One region of the Arthrobacter sp. Dra40 genome, then DNA from elsewhere that is predicted to be linked to it. Evidence: riboswitches for the same ligand, from Rfam matches in the RefSeq annotation. Region 1 holds a riboswitch; each other region holds the start of a gene.
What was found. Region 1 has a riboswitch for cyclic di-AMP ahead of AC5RWT_RS12520 (M23 family metallopeptidase). Riboswitches for the same ligand answer to the same signal wherever they lie in the genome.
Positions count from the first base shown of each region.

Region 2: it holds a riboswitch for cyclic di-AMP, as region 1 does, so the genes downstream of both, AC5RWT_RS26285 (NlpC/P60 family protein) here and AC5RWT_RS12520 (M23 family metallopeptidase) in region 1, are expected to answer to the same signal.
Region 3: it holds a riboswitch for cyclic di-AMP, as region 1 does, so the genes downstream of both, AC5RWT_RS00185 (M23 family metallopeptidase) here and AC5RWT_RS12520 (M23 family metallopeptidase) in region 1, are expected to answer to the same signal.

Region 1 is NZ_JBNHHB010000023.1:15,850-23,075, forward strand. It holds gene AC5RWT_RS12515 (NlpC/P60 family protein) at 1-544, opposite strand, end outside; cyclic di-AMP (ydaO/yuaA leader) riboswitch at 548-721, opposite strand; gene AC5RWT_RS12520 (M23 family metallopeptidase) at 839-1,606, opposite strand; cyclic di-AMP (ydaO/yuaA leader) riboswitch at 1,610-1,823, opposite strand; gene AC5RWT_RS12525 (iron-dependent transcriptional repressor DtxR) at 1,922-2,617, opposite strand; gene serC (phosphoserine transaminase) at 2,866-3,999, shown strand; gene AC5RWT_RS12535 (MFS transporter) at 4,084-5,349, opposite strand; gene AC5RWT_RS12540 (DUF3027 domain-containing protein) at 5,399-6,166, opposite strand; gene AC5RWT_RS12545 (cold-shock protein) at 6,176-6,559, opposite strand; gene AC5RWT_RS12550 (hypothetical protein) at 6,790-7,044, shown strand; gene AC5RWT_RS12555 (helicase-associated domain-containing protein) at 7,121-7,226, shown strand, end outside.
Region 2 is NZ_JBNHHB010000120.1:13,821-15,896, forward strand. It holds gene AC5RWT_RS26280 (C40 family peptidase) at 1-730, shown strand, start outside; cyclic di-AMP (ydaO/yuaA leader) riboswitch at 1,098-1,271, shown strand; gene AC5RWT_RS26285 (NlpC/P60 family protein) at 1,276-2,076, shown strand.
Region 3 is NZ_JBNHHB010000001.1:37,790-45,015, reverse strand. It holds gene AC5RWT_RS00205 (FAD-binding dehydrogenase) at 1-1,383, opposite strand, end outside; gene AC5RWT_RS00200 (hypothetical protein) at 1,545-1,736, shown strand; gene AC5RWT_RS00195 (GlcG/HbpS family heme-binding protein) at 1,770-2,171, shown strand; gene AC5RWT_RS00190 (HNH endonuclease) at 2,264-2,878, shown strand; cyclic di-AMP (ydaO/yuaA leader) riboswitch at 3,075-3,248, shown strand; gene AC5RWT_RS00185 (M23 family metallopeptidase) at 3,252-4,157, shown strand; gene AC5RWT_RS00180 (aldo/keto reductase) at 4,280-5,224, opposite strand; gene AC5RWT_RS00175 (very short patch repair endonuclease) at 5,432-5,860, shown strand; gene AC5RWT_RS00170 (MFS transporter) at 6,012-7,226, opposite strand, start outside.

The sequences.
Region 1 (7,226 bases):
CCTGCGTGCCGTAGGCAAAGAACTGTGCCGGGGCGAGGTCGCCGACCGAGTAGCCAGCCGCACGCAGCGCGTTCTCGACCAGGGCGGTGCAGTCCTGGCCCACACCGATCTGGCCGTAGGCGGCGGCGACGATGGCGGCGGCCGCTCCGCTGGCGGCAGCTTCGCCGGCCTTCTTGGTGGACTTACCCTTGTCCGATCCGGCGTCGTCGCCGGTCGTCGGGTTGATCTCGTTCGATACGGCCTGGACGACGGTCTGCGGTGCCGGGGTGGAGGTGATCCCGGCACGTTCGAAGGTCAGCTTCACGGCCGCGGAGGCCTGTACGGCTTCCACCTGCACGCGGGCCGGGGCATCCACGCTACGGTCGGCACTGACGGCCTGTGCCGGAATGGCAGCGGTCAGAACCAGGCCGGTAGCGGCGGCGATCACGGCACCTTGGCGTCCAACAGTTCCGGCGTTTGCGGAAACAGCCTTGGAAATCGTCTCAAGCGGGCTAGTGCGGACAGGGGTCGCACGGTGGCGGCCCGCAGTAATGCTCTTGGACACGGTTGTACCTCTCCCAAATGCCTGCGAGGTGAGCTGTCGGGTTCGGATGGGAGTTCATCCGGCCGGCCGGTTTCCGGGCTGGTGGCCCGGTCCTGATCGGCTTTACCCCAAGGACGTCCTACGATGTCCGGGAAGTGGTTCCCCCGCTTCTGCCATGCGATTCGGTGCGAACGAACTTCGGGCGACGGCAGAATTCGGCATTCCGCCCGAAGGTGCCTGGCAGTTGATGCCAGGCACAGGTGAAACCTTATAACAGTTTGGTGCCTGAGTCACATTCCGGTTACGGCGTGTCAGTCAGAGCCAGCCGGTGGGGTCCACCAGTTTGCCGTTGACCATCACTTCGAAGTGCAAATGGCAGCCGGTGGACGCTCCGGTGGTGCCGCTTTCGCCCAGAACCTCGCCACGGGCCACGGCGGTTCCCACCGTTGTGTCGATGGTGCTTAGGTGGTTGTACGTGGTCTCCAGGCCGTTGCCGTGGTCCACCACAATCCGGTTGCCGCCACCGCCAACCTGGAACCCGGCCTCGACGACGGTGCCGCCGGCCGCGGCATGGACCGGCGTGCCGCAGGGGGCGCCGTAGTCCTGGCCGGTGTGCAACTCTCCGGCGTAACCGGTGATGGGGCTGACCCGGTAGCCGAACGGCGAGGTCTTGATCAGCTCGTCCATCGGCTGCGACAGGGTTCCCTCGCTGCCGATCGCCTTGGCCCTTCCGCCGGAGGCGACCATGACCTGCTTCAGCTTGGTGTCCGGGTCGAACTTGCTGGTCAGCGCGGCCCGTTCAAACGTCAGGCGCGCTTCGGTGGCCGCGGAAATGCTGCTGGTTGCCAGGGCTTCCTGCGGGGCGTCGGCTGTGGCGCCGGCCGTCGTCGGGAGCATCACGGTCAGCACCATGCCGGAGGCGGCGGCGACAATCGCGGTTTTGTGGCCGACGTCGCGGGCGGCCGCTGCTACCGGCGACGGTGCCGGCTGCGCCCGCCGCCGTCCGGCTGTCGCTGCGCGAGGGCGTGGGTGCTCGACCGGGGCGGTTAAACGGCGCCGTCCCGAGGCTTTATGTCCTGCCAAATCTATACCTCTCCCAAAGCGCCTGCGAAGTTAGCTGTCGGATTCGAGTCAAGAGAAAACTCGGCCGCACCGCACAGAGCAACAGTGGAACGATTCACCGAGGCTTTGCCCGCTGCGGCTTCACCCCAAGGCAGCGAACAAACTGCCGCTTGGTGGGTCCTCCGCCCCTGTCTCACGGATACACTCCCCCGCCGACAGGGTTCGGCTTGCGGAGGGTGCGGGACCGAAGTCTCGGTGCCCGGCACAACTATACGGAAAATCACTCGGAAGTAATAAATCCGTTATCCACGCCGCGGGATTCCGCGGCGCAACGTTTCATTCCATCGAAACAAAGATGTGGGCAGCGACTTCCGGAGGCAATTCCAAGGCGCCCTCGATTCCCGGCACGCGCACGGAAATGTACTCGCCCGCCGTCTCCAACTGCAGTGTCGCCCCGGGCTTCAGGCCGCCCTCTTCCAGCTGGATCAGCAGTTCCGGCTCCACTTGGATCGGCTCCGCAAGCCGGATGATGCTGACCTGCTTATCGGGCGTATAAGTGCCCATGGCCTGTGCCAGGTTGAGCAAGCCGAAGCTGGTTTCCTGAGCGGGCTGGCCGCCGAGCGCTTCCAAACCCGGGATCGGGTTGCCGTACGGGGAAACCGTCGGCTTGCCCAGCAGATCGTAGAGCCGCTGTTCCACCCGCTCGCTCATCACGTGTTCCCAGCGGCAGGCCTCGTCATGGACATAGGCCCAGTCCAGGCCAATGACGTCCGAAAGCAACCGCTCGGCCAGCCGGTGCTTGCGCATGACCTCGGTTGCCTTGCGCCGGCCCAGTTCGGTCAGTTCCAGATGCCTGTCACCGGTGACCACTACCAGTCCGTCCCGCTCCATCCGGCCGATCGTCTGGGAGACCGTGGGGCCGGAATGGCGCAGCCGCTCGGCAATCCGGGCACGCAGCGCGACGATGTTCTCTTCTTCGAGCTCGAGGATGGTGCGCAGGTACATCTCGGTGGTGTCGATGAGATCAGTCAATTGTTTCTTGCTCCTCGGCGCGCGGTGAAAAGGCTGCTCCAGCAGCAGGCATGAGGGTGGGGCCCCTCTCCAGCCTAGCCTGTTTTCCCTACACGACCGGCAGTTTCGCCACCGGTAGACGCGCCGGTGTGGCACGCAACATTGCCGGTTACAACTAACGGCGCCTGCCGGCGTTGGGGCAGAATGATACGGGCGTTCAACGGTGAACTGCCATCGAGATCACTGCCACCACGCCAGGAAAGGTATTCATGAGCGATACCCAGTCCATCCGCATTCCCGCCGACCTGCTCCCGAAGGACGGGCGTTTCGGCGCCGGTCCGTCCAAGGTCCGTCCGGAACAGGTCGACGCGCTGGTCGCCGCGGGCAGCAACCTGCTGGGAACGTCCCACCGCCAGGCTCCGGTTAAAAACCTGGTGGGCAGCGTCCGCGAGGGACTCCGCGAGTTCTTCAAGGCTCCGGATGGCTATGAGATCATCCTGGGTGTCGGCGGCTCCACGGCATTCTGGGATGTCGCCTCGTTCGGACTGGTCGAGCAGAAGGCCCAGCACCTCTCCTTCGGCGAGTTCAGTTCCAAGTTCGCCTCGGCCACCAACAAGGCCCCGTTCCTGGCCGAATCCAGCATCATCACCGCGGAGCCCGGTTCCCGGCCGGAGCCGCGGGCAGAGGCCGGCGTGGATGTGTACGCCTGGGCGCAGAATGAAACCTCCACCGGTGTCGCCGCTCCGGTGCAGCGTGTGGAAGGTGCCGACGACGGCGCCCTGGTTCTCATCGACGCCACCTCGGCTGCCGGCGGGCTGGCCGTGGACGTCAGCCAGAGCGACGTCTACTACTTCGCGCCGCAGAAGAACTTCGCTTCCGACGGCGGCCTCTGGCTGGGCGTCTTCTCCCCCGCGGCACTCGAACGCGCGGCCCAGATCGGCGCCACCGGCCGCTGGATTCCGGACTTCCTCAACTTGGAAACCGCGATCGACAATTCGTTGAAGAACCAGACCTACAACACGCCCGCGCTGGCCACCCTGGTCACGCTCAATGCGCAGATCGAGTGGCTGAACAGCAACGGCGGTCTGGACTTCGCCTCCGGCCGCACCGCCGATTCTGCCGGGCGGGTGTACCAGTGGGCCGAGGCCTCAGCGCTGGCCACGCCGTATGTGGTCAACCCGGAGCACCGCTCGAACGTCATCGCGACCGTCGACTTCGACGAGTCGGTTGATGCCGCGGCCGTGGCCAAGGTGCTGCGCGCCAACGGCGTGGTGGATGTGGAACCGTACCGCAAGCTTGGCCGCAACCAGTTGCGGATCGCCACCTTCGTCGCGGTCGATCCGGAAGACGTCAGCGCCTTGCTCGCCTGCATCGATTACGTGGTGGACCGTCTGCAGGGCTAAGCCCCGCACCGTACCTCGATAGGGTCCGGCTTCCCGATCGCGGGGAGCCGGACCTTATTCTTTTGGGTCCGTACCGGCCGCCGCTTAGACCGGCCGGTCCGGCACGCCATAGGTAATGCTCAGCTTCCGCCGGGCCGAGCGGTCGAACCGCAACCGCATGTGGTGCGCGCGCCAGGCCCACACAATCCCTACGGCGGCGGCGGCCACACCGGACAACGCCGCCACCCCAAGCCCCCAGCGCGGGCCGAAGCTATTGGACACCAAGCCGACCAATGGGGCACCGATCGGGGTCCCGCCCATCAGGATGGCCATGTACAAGGACATGACGCGTCCACGCATCATCGGGTCGGTGGTGGTCTGCACATACGCATTGGCGCTGGTCATGATGGTGATGGCCGCTGCCCCCACCGGCACCAGCGCCAGCCCGAAGAGCCAGACCGTCGGGGCCAGTCCCGCCGCCGTGCAGGCAACGCCGAAGGCCAGCGACGCGCCAAAGACATAGCGCAGCCGCGGCCTGTCCCGGCGCGCACTGAGCAGCGACCCGGTCACCGAACCGGCCGCCATCACCGAGGAGAGCACACCGAAGTCACCGGCATGGCCGCCGAATTCGGTGCGCGCCATGGACGCCACGAAAACGGAGAAATTCAGGCCGAAGGTGCCGATGATAAAGATGGCGGCCAGCACCACCACCAGATCCGGCCGGTCCTTCACATACCGGAAGCCCTCGCGGATCTGGCCGCGGCCCTTGGCCACCTTCTGCCGCGGGTGGAGTTCCTGCCTGCGGATGGCCAGCAGCGCCGCGATCATCGCCGCGAACGTGGCGGTGTTGATCAGGAACACCGGGCCCGGCCCGATGGCTACGGTCAGCACGCCGGCAATGGCCGGACCGATCATTCTGGCCAGGTTGAACGAGGTACTGTTCAGCGCCACCGCGTTGGGCAGGTAGTCGTCGCGGACCACGTCCGAGACGAAAGTCTGCCGCGCCGGCGCATCCACCGCCGTCACCATGCCCAATGCCAGGGCAAAGGCATACACGTGCCACAGCTGAGCCACGTCCGCGATCACCATCAAGCCCAGCGCAAGGCCCAGCACGGCCATTGAAATCTGCGTGGCCATCAGCAGCTTTTGCCGGTCGAACCGGTCGGCAATCAGCCCGGCCCACGGGGCCATCACCAGCTGCGGCCCCATCTGCAGCGCCATCACAATGCCCATGGCGGCGGCGTCCTGCTCGGTGAGGATGTCGTAAACCAGCCAGTCCTGGGCCGTTCGCTGCATCCACGTGCCGACGTTGGAGATCAGCGCGCCGATGAACCAGATCCGGTAATTGAACAGCCTCAGGGAACGAAACACGCTTTACCGCCCCTTCCGGCTGCAGAACCTGCCTCGTCGATCGGTCACGTCAGGACGTGGTTTTGGTGAAATCCTCGGTCGCGCCGCTTTCGGCTGCCTCTGTCAGATTCTCGCCAACGGGAGCAGCAGCCGCCTCGGCTGCGGGGGCCGCCTCGTCCGCTGCGTGCTCGTCCGCGGTTGCAGGGGCCGCCTCGTCCGCTGCGTCCTCGTCCGCGGTTGCAACGGCTTCGTCGCCCGCGGCCCCGTCACGGCCCGCAGTCTCGGAGAGGTCCTCCGCCATGTCCGTTGCGGGAGCCGCCTCGGCGCCTTCCTGTGCCTCGGACCCCGCAGCAGCCGGCTCGGCACCCTCCGGCGTCTGGGCCGCCTCTGCTGCCTCGGCCGCCTCCGCTTCCGCCGCAGCTGCCACCTCTTCAGGCCGCACCCGGTCCGCCCAGGGCACCCACTCGGGAGCCAGCAACGATTTCTCGGACGGGAGCAGTCCCACTTCGCAGACCGTGGCCTCCTTGCCGCGGGGGACCCGGGCCAACGTGGCATACCACTGCCAGCCCGCATAGCCCGCCAGCTTCGCCTCGAACCGGTGGGTGACGAGGCGGTCGCCGTCGGCATAGCTGCCGACGTGCGCACCGATTTGTTCGGACGGGGCAATCTCCAGCACGCCCTCCCGGGCACGGTCGACCGCGGCGGCCAGGACTAGGTCCAGTTTGGCGGTGCGGCGCGCAGCACGACGCCGGGGCGCAGCCTCGGCCTCGGACCCACCGGCGACGGGCTGCTCCACGGGCGCGGTTTCAGCGTCGGAGTCGATCAGGTTTTCAGTCATCAAGTCCGCTTAGGCGTCCAGGTCGTCGGCTACACGGCGGAGCACCGCAGCAACCTTGGACGCGTGGGAGCGCTCCGGATAGCGGCCCTTGCGCAGGCCGTTGGAGATGCCGTCCAGCAGCTTGATCAGGTCTTCGGTGATGACGGCCATGTCCTCGGCCGGCTTACGCGTTGCGCGCACCACCGAGGGAGCCGCGTCGAGGATGCGTGCGGACAGTGCGGACGGGCCGCGGCGGCCGTCGGCGATGCCGTACTCCATCCGCGTTCCCGCCTTCACGTCCTTGACGCCGGCCGGCAGCGCAGAAGCATGCAGGAACACTTCCTGGCCGTCTTCGCTGGCCAGGAACCCGAAGCCTTTTTCCGTGTCGAACCACTTGACTTTGCCGATGGGCACTTTGCTTACCTCGTTCTGCTTAATGTTGCGGCGGTACCGCCCGCTGCTGCGTTCTTACCATGTGCCCCGCCGGCAGTACACCGGCCGCAGGTGCGGCCGCGGCGTGGCGGGGAAAGTCTGTCTCTAGATTAGCTTGTTCCGCCGACGGCGGAGTGCGGTCCGCGGCCGTTTCCGCTGCCGGCTTGTGGGCGGGATTGGGCCGCGGCACGGCCGGGCGTTAATCTGGTGCCATGTCCGGAACCGTCCCCGCCCAGAACGCGCCCCGCCCCGCCGAGTCGGGTGCGCTGCACCGCGTGCTGGTCTTTTCGGCCGTCGTTCTACTGCTGGCAGGGTTGGGCAGCCTGGGCGTCGTTCTGGCAGGCGCCATGACCGGAACCACGGTGTGGACCGGTTTCATGGGGCTGGCGTGGTTCTGCTTCCCTATCGCCTTCGTGTTGATGGTAGTGCTGCTGGCCGGCAGCATCCGGCGCCGCCGCAGCAGCTAGCCGCACCGCCGGAGCCGGTGGAGGCGGTTCGCCGCCGGCGGCGTCGGCCGCAGTGCTGCGGGGTAACGTTAATCCGGTGTCCTCCATCCGTGCCTTGGCCGGCCAGTTGGCCGCCCGCAGCGACGCCGAGCTGCGCCAGCTGTTCAGCGCCCGGCCGGACCTCTGCCTGCCGCCCGTCCCGG
Region 2 (2,076 bases), on a different contig from region 1:
CATTACTGCGGGCCGCCATCGTGCGACCCCTGTCCGCACGAGCCCGCTTGAGACGATTTCCAAGGCTGTTACCGCGAATGCGGGAACCGTTGGACGCCAAGGTGCCGTGATCGCCGCCGCTACCGGTCTGGTTCTGACCGGTACCATGCCTGCCCAGGCGGTCAGCGTTGACCGCGGCGTCGAAGCCCCGGCCCGCGTGCAGGTGGAAGCCGTGCAGGCCTCCGCAGCCGTGAAACTGACCTTCGAACGTGCCGGGATCACGTCCACCCCGGCGCCCGAGGCCGTTGTCCAGGCCGTATCAAACGAGATCAACCCGACGACGACGACCGGCAATGCTGCCGGATCGAACGAGGGCAAGACCGCCAAAACAGCAGACAAAAAGGTCGGCGAAGCTGCCGCCAGCGGTGTTGCCGGCGCCATCGTCGCTTCTGCCTACGGCCAGATCGGTGTCAGCCAGGACTGCACTGCACTGGTCGAAAATGCCCTGCGCGCGGCGGGCTTCGCGGTGGGAGACCTCGCCCCGGCGCAGTTCTTCGCCTACGGCACGCAGGTTTCCACCCCTCAGCCGGGCGACATCATTTACTACGCCAACGCCGGCGCCGGCGTGCCTCACGTTGCCATCTACGTCGGCAACGGCCAGGCCGTTCACGGCGGCTGGACGGGCTACAGCACCGTCTTGGCCAGCGCATACATCGGCTCCGGTCCGGTCTTCATCCGTCCGGCAGGCTAAAACCTTTCGTCACGGCCTTTCCCGCAGCGCGTCCTTTGGGGCGCGCTGCGGCGTTTAAGTGGTGGCCGCGTTTAAGCGGCTGCGGCGTTTAAGTGGTGGCCGCGTTTAAGCGGCTGCGGCGTTTAGGTGGTGGCCGCGTTTAGGTGGCTGCGATGTTTAGGTGGCTGCGGCGTTTAAGCGGCTGCCGGGCCCCGCAAACCGCCCGTAACAACAGCCGCACAGCCGGCCGCCGTGGGTTCCGTGATCTAAAGATCACCGTTCCGTGATCAGAATGTGACAATCGGCGGTTCATCGTATACGCTCAAACGCGTGCCAGCTGTCAGACGGCTGGCACCTCCGGGTGGATTGCCGAGCTCTGCCACCGTCCGGAGTCCGTTCGCTACACTTCGCGGGCAGAGGCGGGGGAACCACATTTCGGGTTCTTAACAGAATCCTTGGGGTTAAGTCGTAGGTGCTCTCAGGCCTTGCCGGGGAGCACTGCGACCGGATGCACTCCCATCCGAATCCGACAGCTCACCTCGCAGGCATTGGGAGAGGCCTTTAACGTGTTCAATAACACCGCTACGGGGCGCCACCGCGCCGTTTCCGTCCGCACCAACCCGCTGGAGACGATTTCCAAAGCCGTCTCGTCCAATGCCGGATCCATGGGTCGCTCGGCAGCCGTGATCGCTGCCGCGTCCGGATTGGCCCTGACCGCCGGGGTTCCCGCGCAGTCAGCAACCATCGAACGTACCGCCTCCACTGTTTCCGTTCCCAGCCGCGTGCAGATGGACACGGTACAGGCGTCAAGTGCGGTCGAACTGACCTTCTCGCGTCCCGACATCACGTCCACTCCGGCGCCGAAGCCGGAGCCGGAGCCTGTTGTCGAAACCGTGGCCGAGGAAGTGGCCCCGATCGCCGCGGAAGCCCCCGCTGCGGCCCCAGCCACCGTCCAGGAAGCCGCCGCTCCGGCAGCCCCGGCCAAGGCCGCCGCTGCGCCTGCCGTGCAGGCAGCCCCGGCCAAGGCCGCAGCATCCGCCAGTGGCGCGGCCTCCACCTTGGTCTCCTCCGCCTACAGCCAGATCGGCATCTCGCAGGACTGCACCGCCATGGTGGAGAAGGCCCTGCGCGCTGCCGGCCACTCGGTGGGTGACCTGGCTCCCGCTCAGTTCTTCAGCTACGGCACGCAGGTCTCCACCCCGCAGCCGGGCGATCTGCTGTACTACGCCGACGGCGGCGCCGGGGTTGCTCACATCGCCATTTATGTGGGCAACGGCCAGGCCATCCACGGCGGCTGGACCGGCTACACCACCGCACTGGCCAGCGCCAACGTCGGATCCGGCTACGTGGCTATTCGCGTCAACTAG
Region 3 (7,226 bases), on a different contig from region 1:
CATCGGACCGTCCCGGTGTTCACTGAACGCCGGCAGCACGGGTTCGGCGGGCATCGCCGCGTCGGGCCGCCCGTCCCGGGAATCTCCGGCAGTGGCCAACCCATCCGATTCGCCGAGCGGGTGATTCCGCACCAGCTCGTTCATTTTGGCCACCAGCTCCGACACGGTGTCCGCCTGCAGGAAGTCCACGCCGTGGTCCAAAAAGGCCTGCACGGGTACGGGCACGTCCGTGGTCGCCCGCTTGAGCACTTCCCGCACCGACTTGCCGGTCAGGTCCGGGTTCTGTTCCGAGCCGGAGAGCGCGAACTCCTTCTCGATGATCCTCTTGTTCAGGATGAACCAGCTGTAATCGTGCCCGGTGGAACGCAGGTGGGCTAGCGTGCCCAGAGTGTCGAATCCGGGAAACAGCGGCGCCGGCAGCCGCTTGCCGGTTGCATCCAGCCAGAGCGAGCTGGGGCCGGGCAGAATCCGGATGCCGTGCCGGGTCCAGACCGGATCCCAATTCCTGATCCCCTCCACGTAGTGCCACATCCGGTCCGGGTTGATCACCCGCCCACCGGCCGCCTGCGCAATGCCGAGCATCCGCCCGTCCACGTATTCGGGTACGCCGGCGACCATGTCCCCGGGCGGTGTGCCCAGACGCTGCGGCCAGTTCCGCCGCACCTCGTCCAGATCCGCCCCGATTCCGCCGGAGGTCACCACGACGGCACCGGCCGGGTATTCGAATTCCCCCACCACAGTGCGTGAGGACGCGCGGCCGCGCTCCGCCGTGGTTGGTTCCAGGATGCTGCCGCGCACTCCGGTGACCGCGTCGTCTTGTGTGAGCAGCCCGTCCACCCGGTGCCGGAAGGCGAAGGTGACCAGTCCGGCGTCGGCCGCTTCCCGCACCCGGCGCGCGAACGGTTCCACGATGCCGGGACCGGTCCCCCACGTGATGTGGAAGCGGGGCACCGAATTGCCCGGGCCGCTCGCTTCGTAGCCGCCGCGTTCGGCCCAACCGACCACCGGGAAGATCCGGTGTCCGCGCTCGCGCAGCCACGCCCGCTTCTCGCCCGCGGCGAAGTTCACGTAGGCCTCGGCCCAGCGGCGTGGCCAATAGTCCTCCGGCCGGTCGAAGCCGGCGGTGCCCAGCCAGTCCTGCCAGGCCAGCTCGACCGAATCCTTGACGCCCAGCCTCCGCTGTTCCGGCGAATCCACCAGAAACAGGCCGCCGAAGCTCCACCAGGCCTGGCCGCCCAGATTCGCTTCCGATTCCTGATCCACCAGCAGCACGTGGCGCCCGGCCTCGGTCAATTCGGCGGTGGCGACCAGCCCCGAGAGCCCGGCACCCACCACGATGACATCCGCGCCCACTATCCGGCCTGCCGCTGCGTTCGCACCCATGGGGTCCACCCTTGCGGATGGCGTTCGGGCCCACAAGGGGGCCGGGCGGAATTCGCGGGGTCGAGGGCGGGGAGATCCAACCCTAGCCAGCCCGGCGCCTCGAGGTCTACGGTGGCTCCTATCCACCCCTTGGCTCCGGTCCGGATCAGAGAGGATCCTCCATGAGCAGCAATCGAGCGGTCGCTTACAAGGAAACCGGCAAGGTCGAAGTGAGCGGTCGTGACAGGGTGCAGATCGCCAAGACGGTCAATCCGTCAGCCCTTCCCGTGGGGGATGCACCGAAGGGCTACGCGGAGTTCGGCGCCGGAGTCGCCACCCAGTGCGTGCTCAATCGCCACGATGACATCAAATAGGACCGCCCCGCGGCCTTCGATCAAGGAGGAAACATGGACACTGTCACTCTGGAAGATGCGCGCCGGGTCATTGCCGCCGCGGAGGCCAAGGCAGCGGAGATCGGCCAGCCGATGAACATTGCCGTGGCCGACGCCGGTGGGAACCTGGTCTCGCATGTGCGGATGGACGGGGCTTGGCTGGGCAGCATCGACATCTCGATCAACAAGGCCTTCACATCCCGGGCATTCGACATCCAGACCAAGGACCTGGGCGACAACGCCCAGCCGGGCAATCAGTTCTACGGTATCCACGCCAGCAACCACGGACGGATCATGATCTTCGCCGGCGGCCTTCCGCTTTCCCGCGACGGCCAGGTGGTGGGGTCGATTGGCGTCAGCGGCGGCTCCGGCGAGCAGGACCAGTCCGTGGCCGAGGCTGGAGCGGCCGCGTTGTAGGCGGGGCTGGTTCGGGCGAGGAATTCACAGGGTGCCTCGGCTAGCCTAGGCGGCGGATGGACTGGCGGAGCTGGGGGACTTCGGATGGGCAGATGTCTGAACTGGGGATGATCTACTGGTCGCGGCGGATCACGCTGTGGGCCTTGGTCGCGGCCTTGGCGTGGCTGGCCTATGCAGTGGTCTCGGCGCTCCTGGGTACCGAGCTGCTGCAAGGGATCCGGCAGCTTTTCACGGGCGGCGCCCCCGCGGCGTTACTCCAGGCGGCTTGGCCTGTGCTGGGCTGGATCGGAGCGCCTGTCCTTGTCTTGGTGGCAGTCGCCGTTGCCGTACGCATCCGCCGCTCCCGCGATGTGCGCCGCAGGGATCCGCTGCGCACATTTAACCGGCAGCAACGCCGCGAAGGGCTGGCGCGTGCCGGCGGCCAGTGCGAACTGGAGGTTGGGCCGCACCGCCGTTGCCCCAACCCGGCCACCACCGGCGACCACTTCTTCCCTTGGAAGAAAGGCGGGGCCACCGTGATGACCAATTTCGTGGCGGCCTGCGCAAGCTGCGACCGGCGCAAGGGCACATCGATTCCCTCGCCACAGTCCCGGCAGCAGCTGGAGGAACGGCGGCGCAGCTACTTTCCGGCCGGCGTTCCGGTTCAGGCCGGCGAGCGCAATGAGATTTCCGGCCGCACGCACACAGCTGCCTGGTTGATGGGCTGAGCTACCGCTACTGGCGGTCAGACCGGCGGCCTGGACGTTGGGCGCCCCGTACCCGCTCGCAACCCTGCCGCACTCCGGGTGATAAGGAACACGGATAACGAAGTTGTAACACCGCGTGTCGCTCCCGTAAATTGGATGGTGTTCCTACTATGAAGGTGGGCGCCCGGTCCGCCCGTCGAACCCTGCCGGCGGACCGTAAGATATCGAGCTTTATGTCGAAGGCAGGGGCGGAGGAACCACGTACGGTGCTTGGGGGCACCATGGGGTGAAGTCCTCAGAGGCAGGCCGGCTTCCCGCGGCTATGCCGGCAGGACCGAGTGAACTCTCGCTCGAATCCGACAGCTAACTTCGCAGGCGCATGAGAGGAATACCTGTGAACACCCCTGTCCGCGGTCGTCGCCGTTCCGACACCCGTACGTCTCCCCTTTCCCTGATCTCTCGCGCTTTCGGCGAGCCCGAAGGCCGCCGCCGCGCAGAAGCGCCCGCCGCGGCTCACGCGGTTGCCCGCAAGGCAGGCATTGCGGCCGCAACAGCCGGCATGCTGGCCGTGATTGCCATCCCGGTCGCCCATGCAGGTGGCGCGGACGAGTTGGTTCGCGCCGATCGCGTGTCCAGCAACAGTGCGGTCAGCGTCCAAGCCACCAAGGATGCCGACCTTCGGTTCGACCGGCCCTGGGCCGCCAGCAAGGCCGCCCAGGAAGAGATCAAGGTTGCCGCCGCGTCCGCCGAGAAGAAGAAGGCGGCAGCGGACAAGAAGGCCGCAGCCGATCAGAAGGCCGCAGCGGACAAGAAGGCAAAGGCCCAGGCTGCCGCCAAGAAGAAGGCAGCCGCCATCGCTGCAGCGAAGAAGGCGGACGCAGCCAAGGCCAAGACCGCCGGCTTCGCGACCGGCAGCCTGAAGGCCCCCATTCCACACATGAAACAGACTTCCGGCTTCGGCTACCGCCTGAATCCGATCACCGGCGCGGCCGGCGAACTGCACACCGGCATCGACTACGCGATGGGCTGCGGCACCCCGGTCAACGCTTCCGACGGCGGCAAGGTGGTTGAGGCCGGCTGGCAGGTCGGCGGCGGCGGAAACCGCATTGTGGTCGAGCACCGCGGCGGCTTGAAGACCACCTACAACCACCTGCAGTCCATCGGCGTTTCGCTGGGCCAGAAGGTTGCCCAGGGCGAGCGCATCGGCGAGCTGGGCACCACCGGCAACTCCACCGGCTGCCACCTGCACTTCGAGGTTGTGAAGGACGGCCAGACCGTGGATCCGGCAGGCTGGCTCTAAACCCCACAGCAACGACGGCGGAGCTTCCGCTACCTGACGGCGATGCCCACCCCGGTGAACTGATCACAGGCGGTGGGCATCGCCGTCGCTCGTTTGAGAGTCGCTCGCTTGAGGAGGAGTGCTCAGGCGAAGGACTGCGACGCTTGGTCCAAGGCGGAAACCTCGTCGGCGGTCAGCTGCACATCCGCGGCAGCCATCAGATCCGGCAACTGCTGCGGCGTCCGGGCGCTGGCCAGCGGCGCGGTGATGCCTGGCTTGCTGAGCAGCCAGGCGAGCGCCGCCGTCGTGATGGAGATCCCGCGGGAGGAGGCGACCGTTTCCACGGCGTCCACCACTGCAAAGCCCTTGGCGGTGAGGTAATTCCCCAACATGCCGCCGCGCGCGCTGGCCTCGGCATCGTCGGTGCTGTGGTACTTGCCGGTTAGGAAGCCTGCGGCCAGGGAGAGGTAGGGGAAGACCGAGAGGTTGTGCTCCCGAGCCAACGGCGCATAACCCTGCTCGTAGTCCTTGCGGGCCACCAGGTTGTAGTGCGGCTGCAGCGCCACAGGCAGCGCGAATCCGTTTTGCTGGGCGATGGTGATCCACTCCGCGATCCGCTCCGGGGGCAGGTTGGACAGCCCGATCTGGCGGACTTTGCCCTCCTTGACCAGGGCGTCGAAGGCCGCGGCCGCCTCGATGAGCGGCGTGCCCTCGTCGTCGTAATGGGCGTAGTAAAGGTCTATGTGATCCGTGCCCAGCCGCTGTAGCGAAGCCTCCGCGGCGGCAGCGATGTTCACCGCCGACAGGCCCTGAAGCTCCGGGTGTCCACCGACTTTGGTGGCGATGACCACCGAATCACGGTTCTTCCGCTCGGCCATCCAGCGGCCAATGATGTATTCGGACTCGCCGCCAGTGTTTCCCGGAACCCAGGAGGAGTAGCTGTCCGCGGTGTCTATGAAATTGCCGCCTGCATCGGCGAAGGCATCCAGTACCTGCTGCGAGCCGGGCTCGTCGGAGGTCCAGCCGAAGGTGTTGCCGCCCAAAGCGAGCGGGAAAATCTTGAGGTCCGAAGTGCCGATCAAGCGCATCGAGAGTCCTTTCGAAAGGGAAGGGCGGCGGATCTTCGCCCGCCGCTTCAGCGTTTAAGGATAGTGTGGCGGCTGCCGTTCCGGTCGCGAATGAGAGCGCAGTCACGCGCAAAACTTCACGTTTCTTGGGCCGGCGCCCCAGTCCGGTCGCCAAACCTGCGGTGGATGGCCTCCGGCTCCTTTGTCCGTGCAACCTAGACTTAATCCATGGCTGACTCGCTGACCCCACTGCAGCGCAGCGCCAATATGGCCAAGATCCGCGGCAAAAACACCAAACCAGAGTTGCTGGTCCGGAAGCTGCTGCATGCCAGGGGTTACCGCTACCGCCTGCACGGCAGCGCCGGGAGCCAGAAGCTGCCCGGCAAACCGGATCTGGTGTTCGCGGGGCGCCGCAAGGTCATCTTCGTCAACGGCTGCTTCTGGCATGCCCACGACTGCAGGGTCGGCCAGCATGCACCTAAGTCCAACGCCGAGTTCTGGGATGCCAAACGCTCCCGGACGGCGGCCCGAGACAAGGTCCAGGAGGCGGCGCTGCAGGAGGCCGGCTGGCAGGTCCTCACCGTGTGGGAGTGTGAGTTCAAGAAGGCTGGCGATCTGGCTGCCCTCGAGGATCGGCTGGTGGAGTTTCTGGGTTGAACAGGCTCGTGGACCGGCGGTTGTGACACGATAGTCCCGCGCAATCCCGCACATCCAAGGCCGCGCACCCTAGTACTCGGGAGTTACAGCAGCCGATGCAAGAGCGCCCCGCCCCGATGGTGTCCACCAGGGGCGAGGCGCTTCGTCGTCGTTATTTTCTGCGCTCTCCGCCAGCGGCCGCATCGTGCCCGCCGCCCGTGGGCCGGGCGCCGTCAGGCCGGGCGCCGTCAGGCCGGGCGCCGTCGGCTACCGGGAGCGAACCGGTCATCACCGGTCCGGCGCCACCGACGATGCCAGGTTCCACCGGGCTCGCGGTGGTGGGCTTGATGTCGATAGTGCGGCGCAGCGGCTGTTCCTTGATGAAGAGCACGGCGATCAGCGCCACGACCGCGATGACGGCGGACAGCTGGAAGATCAGGGCCGTGCCGTCTCCGTAGGCCGACCGCATGACCTCTACAGCGGCGGGAGGCAAGGACGCGAAGTCCAGCGTGGCACCGGCACCCTCGCCGGAGACCGGGATGCCGGCCTCCTGCATTCCCGCGGTGGCCAGGGTGTTGACCCGGCCGGCGAGCACGGCGCCGAGCACGGAGACGCCGATGGCGCCGCCGAAGGAGCGGAAGAACGCCACGGAGGCGCTGGCCGCGCCGATGTCCTTGGCCCGCACGGTGTTCTGCACGCCGAGCACCAGGTTCTGCATCAACAGGCCCATGCCCAAGCCGAGCAGCAGCAGGAAGATGCCGGCCAGCCACAGCGACGTTTGATGATCCATCATGCCGGCCAGGCCGGTGCCACCGATCACCAGAATGGCCCCGATGACCAGGAAACGCTTCCATTTGCCGTAGCGGGTGATCAGCTGCCCGGAGACCGTGGCGCCGATCAGGTTGCCGGCCACCATCGGCAGCATCAGCAGGCCGGCCTCGGTCGGCGTCGCACCGCGGGCCACCTGGAAGTACTGGCCGACGAACGTGGCGGAGCCGAACATCGCCACACCCACCGAGAGGGAAGCGATGATGGACAGCGCCGTGGTGCGCTCGGTGATGATCTTCAGCGGGATGATCGGCTGGGCGGCTTTGGACTCCACCCAGACCAACGCGACCAGAAGCACGACGCCGATGCCCACCATCAGTGCGCTGGTTCCGGAGAGCCACTCATAGTGGCCGGGCTGGCCGGCGAAGGAGACCCAGATCAGCAGGATGGACACGCCTGCCGTCAACAGCACGGAGCCGAGCCAGTCGATCTTCACGTGGCGGCGGACGTGGCTCAGCTTCAACGTCTTCTGCAGCATGAACAGCGCGATGACGGCCAGCGGGACGCAGACGAAGAAGGTCCAGCGCCAGCCCAGCGGGCTGTCCACGATGAAACCGCC